DNA from 2 places in the Alloacidobacterium dinghuense genome. Region 1 is predicted to be linked to the other one. Evidence: riboswitches for the same ligand, from Rfam matches in the RefSeq annotation. Region 1 holds a riboswitch; the other holds the start of a gene.
What was found. Region 1 has a riboswitch for cobalamin ahead of H7849_RS16190 (ribonucleoside-diphosphate reductase subunit alpha). Riboswitches for the same ligand answer to the same signal wherever they lie in the genome.

Region 1 (3,424 bases):
CTCATCTGCAGATGTGATGTACCTGATCATGACGGATCGATTTGCGGATGGCGACTCATCGAACGACGAGTCGAGCGAAGAGCGTGCTAAAGTGCGCGGGTGGCATGGAGGCGATTTCAAAGGCATCGAACAACACATCGATTACCTGCAGTCGCTGGGTGTTACCACCGTGTGGACAACGCCGGTCTATAAGAACATTCCTTCGCCTCAGTCATATCACGGTTACAGCGCGACCGATATGTACGCAGTCGATCCACACTTCGGCACGCTTGCTGACTATCAGCATCTCGCCTCGTCTCTGCATCAGCACCGCATGAAGATCGTGCTTGATACGGTCCCGAATCACATAGGCCCTGCGCATCCCTGGGTCAAAGACCCGCCGCTGCCTGACTGGTTCCATGGAACGCTCGAACACCACACCGTAGCTAAAGGCGACTTCAAGTCGATTCCCGATCCGCATGCATCCTGGCGCGAGCGTCGCGACATCACCGAAGGATGGTTCGCCAATGTTCTGCCAGACCTCAATCAGGAAAATCCCATCGTGGCAAAATATCTGATTCAGAACGCTGTCTGGTGGATCGAAACGGCTGGCCTCGATGGCCTTCGCATCGACACATTTCCGTATGTGAACCGCGCGTTCTGGCAGCAGTTTCATGCGCAGTTGCGTGAACTCTACCCGAAGCTCACAACAGTCGGCGAAGTCTTCAATGGCGACCCGACAATCACCTCGTACTTCGCCGGAGGCGTCGAACACAATGGCATTGACACAGGACTCTACACGCCTTTCGACTTTCCTCTTTATTTCACACTACGTTCAGTGCTCGTCCATGGAGAGCCGATCACGAAACTCGAAGATATTCTCCGACAGGACCGGCTCTATCCGCACCCCGAGCGTCTTGTCACCTTCCTCGGCAATCACGACACCGCGCGCTTCCTGAGCGAACCCGGCGCTACACCTGCTGAATTGAAGATGGCATTCGGCCTGCTCGCAACGTTGCGCGGCATGCCCCAAATCTACGCTGGTGATGAAATCGCGATGCGAGGCGGTAACGACCCTGACAACCGCCATGATTTTCCCGGCGGGTTTCACGATGGTCAGCCAAACGCCTTTGAAGCCGCGAGCCGCAGCACTGAGCAACAGGAGATGTATAGCTTGGTAAGTACTTTGCTGCACCTCCGCACACAGCACAGCATATTGCAATCGGGCGAGCAGCAGGATGTACTGGATGAAGATCCTACCGCATTTGCTTTTGTCCGTGCTGAAGATATCTCACACGGTTGCGACGGCAAAGACCGCGTATTAGTGATAGCAAACAACGCGGATCAACTGCGCAATATCACTTTAAACACCGAAAATACTGCGCTCGCTGGTTGTTCGAATCTACGTCCACTGGCGGGCGTTGCGAATGTCGTGAGCGCGAACCACGATACCTTTGAACTCCACCTGGGAGCAAAAGAAGTGGCTTTCTATTCTGCTGATTAAGAATTCAGGTTCCACTCACATTCGGGCAATGTTGAGAAGAAAAATGCAGTATAAGTCTCGCAATGTGAGAGACCAGGATTTGCACAGGGACCACGAAATATTGCGGTTGACTCGTAGTCTAGCCCTTGATACGGTAGATTTCACTTCGCGGTGCCCGGTCCTCAAACCCGGGTGAAAAGGGAAGCCGGTGAAAGACCGGAACTGCCCCGCAGCGGTAAGCAGGAACAAACGCTCCAACAGCAAGCACTGGTTCAGCCGTGAACTGGGAAGCCGGAGCAAGTAGGCAGCCTGCAAGTCCGAAGACCTGCCACGAAGACATTCGCTACGCCTCCGAGGGGAGGTGAGGTGACAGTGGCTCCTGCTCCGGACTCGGAGTGCTGCTGTTTCTTCTTTTCCCTTCCAGAGGCCAGGGAGAGCAGCAGATGGCCACAGTTCAGACTCAAACCAGTCTTTCCGATATCGTGCCGGGTTTTCCTGTTCCCGATGTGACGCCGACGATGCATGTGCGCAAGCGCAATGGCGCGCTTGAGCCTGTCGACGTGAACAAGATTGTGCGCGCAGTGCAGCGTTGCGCGCATGGATTGGCTCATGTCGACGCTATCCGCGTTGCCAGCAAAACCATAGGCGGATTGTATGACGGAGCGACCACCCGCGAACTGGATGCGATGTCCATTGATACAGCCGCTTCGCTGATTGCAGAAGAGCCGCAGTACTCAAAGCTGGCGGCCCGCTTGCTGCTCGGAACGATTGTGAAGGAAGTTGCCGGACAGAACCTCCACTCCTTTTCGCAGTCCGTGGAGCACGGGTTCCGGGAAGGTGTAGTGAATGCGGCCACAGCCGAGTTTGTGCGCGTGCACGCTCGCAAACTCAACCATGCCATTGACGAACACTTCTCGGATAACTTCGAGTACTTCGGCCTGCGGACCGTGTATGACCGCTATCTGCTGCGCGATCCCCTCTCGCGCAAAGTAGTCGAGACGCCGCAACATTTCTTTCTGCGCGTCGCATGCGGATTGGCCGGCACGCCGAACGAAGCGATCGAGTTCTATCGCATGATCGCTTCGCATGACTACATGCCTAGCTCTCCGACGCTCTTCAATTCCGGGACAAAACATGCGCAGATGTCGTCGTGCTACCTGCACGATTCTCCACAGGATTCGCTGGAGTCGATCTACGACGCGTACAAGGATGTGGCCCTGCTGTCCAAGTTTTCAGGCGGCATCGGGCTCGCTTTCCATCGCGTGCGCTCGGAGGGGTCGCTGATTCGCGCCACGAACGGATTGTCGAACGGAATTGTGCCGTGGCTTCGGACTCTGGATAGCTCTGTTGCCGCGGTGAATCAGGGTGGCAAGCGCAAAGGAGCCTGCTGTGTGTATCTGGAGCCCTGGCACGCGGATATTGAGCAGTTTCTTGAGTTGCGCGAGAATACCGGCGATCTTTCACGCCGTACCTACAACCTGAATCTGGCGAACTGGATTCCAGACATCTTCATGCGTCGTGTCGACGAAGATGGCATCTGGTCCTTGTTCGATCCAAAGACAGTTTCACATCTACCCGACGCGTTTGGCAGCGAGTTTGATGCGGCATACGAAAAGGCAGAAGAAGAAATGCTCTTCACGCGACAGGTAAGGGCGCGCGATCTCTATGCGCGCATGATGCGCTGCCTGGCCGAGACCGGGAATGGTTGGATGACATTCAAGGATGCGTGCAACCTGAAGTGCAACCAGACAGGCAAGCCCGGCAACGTCGTTCATCTCTCCAACCTGTGCACGGAGATCACAGAAGTGACGTCGCGCGAGGAGACCGCCGTCTGCAATCTTGGCTCCATCAACCTGGCGCGCCACGTTGCAGACGGCACATTCGATTTCGACAAGCTCGCGAGAACGGTAAAGATTGCGGTGCCAATGCTGGACCGTGTCATCGACATCAACTACTACCCCG
Region 2 (3,424 bases), 3.1 Mb from region 1:
AGGGATGGTCAATAGGGCCCCATCCAGCTACATTTCCATCAGCAGTAAGAGAACTTAACGAGATATCGCCAGCGGACTAAGGAAACGGGTTCGCTGGCTTTTTTCCATTCGTTGTTGTGTTGAAAGAAATGTCGCTTGAAAGCCTTGTAAGAGAAGTTTCGATCCGTTGTGTAGAGTGCGGCACCAACATCTGGGAAATTGCTGACAGACACCGGTGGGTCTATGAAGACGCATCCGACTTCGTCTGTTGCAACCGCGAGCCCACGCCAAAGATGCTGCGCGATCTGGCAAAAGAGTTTCATACCAGGACGGAATGCCTGCGGGAGACGCTGGATGAATGAGCCGGTTGCTTTTGTCGGGCAGTCTATTTCGTTCGGTTGCTAGATAGGCGCCGACAAAGTGGTCGTTGGGGAATTGTTGTTACCTCCTTTAGCCCGATGTTATGATGGCCTGCTCCTTGTAGAAAATGCGCTGAAACGTGTGGAGCTGGTGAGCAAGAATGCACCACGCTAGCGTCCCTGGATTCGATATTGATTATGACGTCGATGTTTCCTCCCCAGGCGGGTTTGACGTAAGTCGTATCGGAATGATGATCTTGGGTCTTCCGCAAGTGGTTGACTCGGCATACATAGAGCCAAGAGGTCAAATCACGATAAGCGCTTCAGGGAAAATCAAAAGCGATCCCGGGGCCGTTCCGAGGAGTCGCATATTGAGGCTGGGATTCGTGCAGACGCTAATCGACTGCCGTCGCGTGGGTTACTACGACAAACATATTTACGTAGAGCGGCACCCTCAATATCCGGTCAAAGATGGCGAAGGGAAGCCTTGGTTCAAGGGCGAAGCGATTAATCTCGTGACCGTCAAGAGTGATGAAATAAATCCCTCCAAGGATTTCCGGATCGAGGTGACTGACGAACCTCATTGCAGCTTTCCGCTGGTTTGTCCTTTTGTCTCGCCAAACGAGAACCTGGTCGCCCTTGATTTTCACGATTCATTTAAGACCTGTCTTTTAGCTAGAGTGTACGTAGGGGATGGACAAACGCCAGGCCACACTTTTGAAGATCAGGTATTTTTGCATGAAGTGAGATGGGAATTTGATGTGGGGGGAAAATATGCAGCAGGTCCACCTCCGTCGGTTACCCGTGCAGAGCTAAACGGCTATCGTCATGTTGGCGCTGGATTGGCTATTCCCTGGCCGTATGATAGGCCAGCAGGCATCGTATTGGACACATCACCTATGAATTATCGTGATCTTCCTGATGGCACTCAGGTTCCGATTTCTACTTCTGCGAATTCTACTAAACAATGCATGGTAATCAGACAGCCTACGACACTTGTTAAACAGTGGTAAGCAGCACAAGTCGTATTCTGCAGTGTATTTTGACTTCAATCGCAGGTAGTGGCTCCCCTGTAAAGACGTTTCATCTTTCATCGAAAAGCAATTTTGACAGCATGTTCGCTTGCCGGAATAATCAAATCATTCTCCATGTAATGAAGGTTCGGGATCATCTCGCGCGCTTCTGCATGGTCCACGACAACGATTAACGCATGAGATGCTCGGGAAGACGGTGAGAATCCGTCACTGCCCCGCAACTGTGAGCGCGACCCTGCGTCTGTCAGATGGAGATGCGCAGGGAAATGTCAGACCTGAATGCCACTGGGAAGATCCGGGAAGGCGGTTTTGACAGACAGCGCGCGAGTCAGGAGACCGGTTTCATGCGGGAAGAGAAACGGGATTGGCCATTGCGGCCAAGTTGCCGTTCGAACCGCGTTCCGAGGGGAACGAAGGAGAAATATGCTGAAAAAGCTGCGGCCTGCTGGCCGTCTCGCCCTGTTTTCTGTCTCCCTGTTGCTGGCTGCTTTACCGTTACGCGCTGTGGTTGTCACCGGGCGCGTTACCGATCCGCTAGGGCAGCCGATTGCCAATGCAAACATATCGCTGATTCAGAATGGCAAAGTTATTATCGCCGGGAAAACGAACAGTGATGGAAGCTATCAGCTTTCGAACCCGGTGACCGGACGCTTTTATGTGCTGGCAGGTGGGCAGTCGTTTCGCCAACTGACGACGGAGAGCTTTTATGGAGGCTCGCTTGAAGCGGTGGAACAAAACATTGTGCTCGAGCCGGAGTGGGTGCGGCAATCGATTGTGGTGACGGCGACGGGCACTCCGCTGCCGCAGGCACAATTGAGCGCGTCGATCACGACGCTGAACAAGACAGACTTTATCAATCGCGCGGACCTCGTGGATGCGATGCGGCAAGTGGCCGGCGTGAATGTGGTGCAGACAGGGCAGCGCGGCGGGCTGACGAGCATCTTTGTGCGCGGCGGGAATTCGGATTCGAACAAGATTCTGTTTGACAGCGTGCCGATTGAAGACATCGGCGGGCGGTTCGATCTTTCCACGATTGCGTCGACCGGTGTGCAGAGTGCCGAGGCGTATCGCGGGCCGAACTCGGTGCTGTATGGATCGGACGCTGCTGCGGGCGTGATCGGCTTCAGCACGCCGCGTGGCTCGACTCCGTTTCCTTCGCTCCTGTATGAGGGCGATGCGGGGAATTTCGGGACGTATCGGAATGAAGTGCAGCTGGGCGGGACGCATCGGGCGTTCGACTATTACGGCGCCTTTGGTGACCTGCAGACGCAGAATTCGATTCCAGACAGTGAGTATCACAATATCAACGAGAGTATGAATCTCGGGTACGCCTTGTCGGGTGCGACGACGCTGCGCGTGAGCGCGCGCAATGCGGATATTGCGACCGGGCTACCGAATGCGTACCAGTTCTACCAGATTGCGAATGATGCGAAGCAATCGGACCAGGATATTTTTCTCGCGGGGACGATCGATCATGACTTTTCGGATCGCTGGCATGCGCTGGCGCGTTATGGATTAGCGCGCAAGCGGGAGGAGTCGACACAGTGGTCGCCGACGGGGATCTATGAGCCGGATGAGGGGATTTATCTTGGCAATCCGGTAACGATTACAGGCGCGAATGGATACGCGGTGAGCGGGCAGGCGATTCTGAATTACGCCGGGACGTATCCGGTGACTTCGGAACTGGTGTCGAACCGCGACAACATCTACGCGCAGATGGATTATCAGGTCACGCCGCATTTGCTGGGGATTGCGGGGTTCCGCTATGAGAATGAGCGCGGGGCGGATCGCTATCCAGGTTTTGTGAATGACACGCTGGTGCGCGCGAACTATGACTACATGCTGCAGGTTGGCGGCGACTTCAGAAGCAGGCTGTTTTATTCGCTCGGTGGTGGCATTGAGAAGAACGGGCTGTATGGCACGGAGGGCACGCCACGCGTGGGGCTCTCGTACTATGCGGTGCGTCCGGGAGCTGGGCATTTTCACGGCACGAAGCTGAACTTCAACTTTGCGGAGGGCGTAAAGGAGCCGACGATTACGGATCAGTTCGAC

Region 2: another riboswitch for cobalamin. It lies ahead of H7849_RS03630 (TonB-dependent receptor); the one in region 1 lies ahead of H7849_RS16190 (ribonucleoside-diphosphate reductase subunit alpha).

What each region holds. Positions count from the first base shown of each region.
Region 1 is NZ_CP060394.1:3,938,110-3,941,533, forward strand. It holds gene H7849_RS16185 (alpha-amylase family glycosyl hydrolase) at 1-1,483, shown strand, start outside; cobalamin riboswitch at 1,615-1,809, shown strand; gene H7849_RS16190 (ribonucleoside-diphosphate reductase subunit alpha) at 1,906-3,424, shown strand, end outside.
Region 2 is NZ_CP060394.1:881,369-884,792, forward strand. It holds gene H7849_RS03625 (hypothetical protein) at 710-1,351, shown strand; cobalamin riboswitch at 1,535-1,731, shown strand; gene H7849_RS03630 (TonB-dependent receptor) at 1,796-3,424, shown strand, end outside.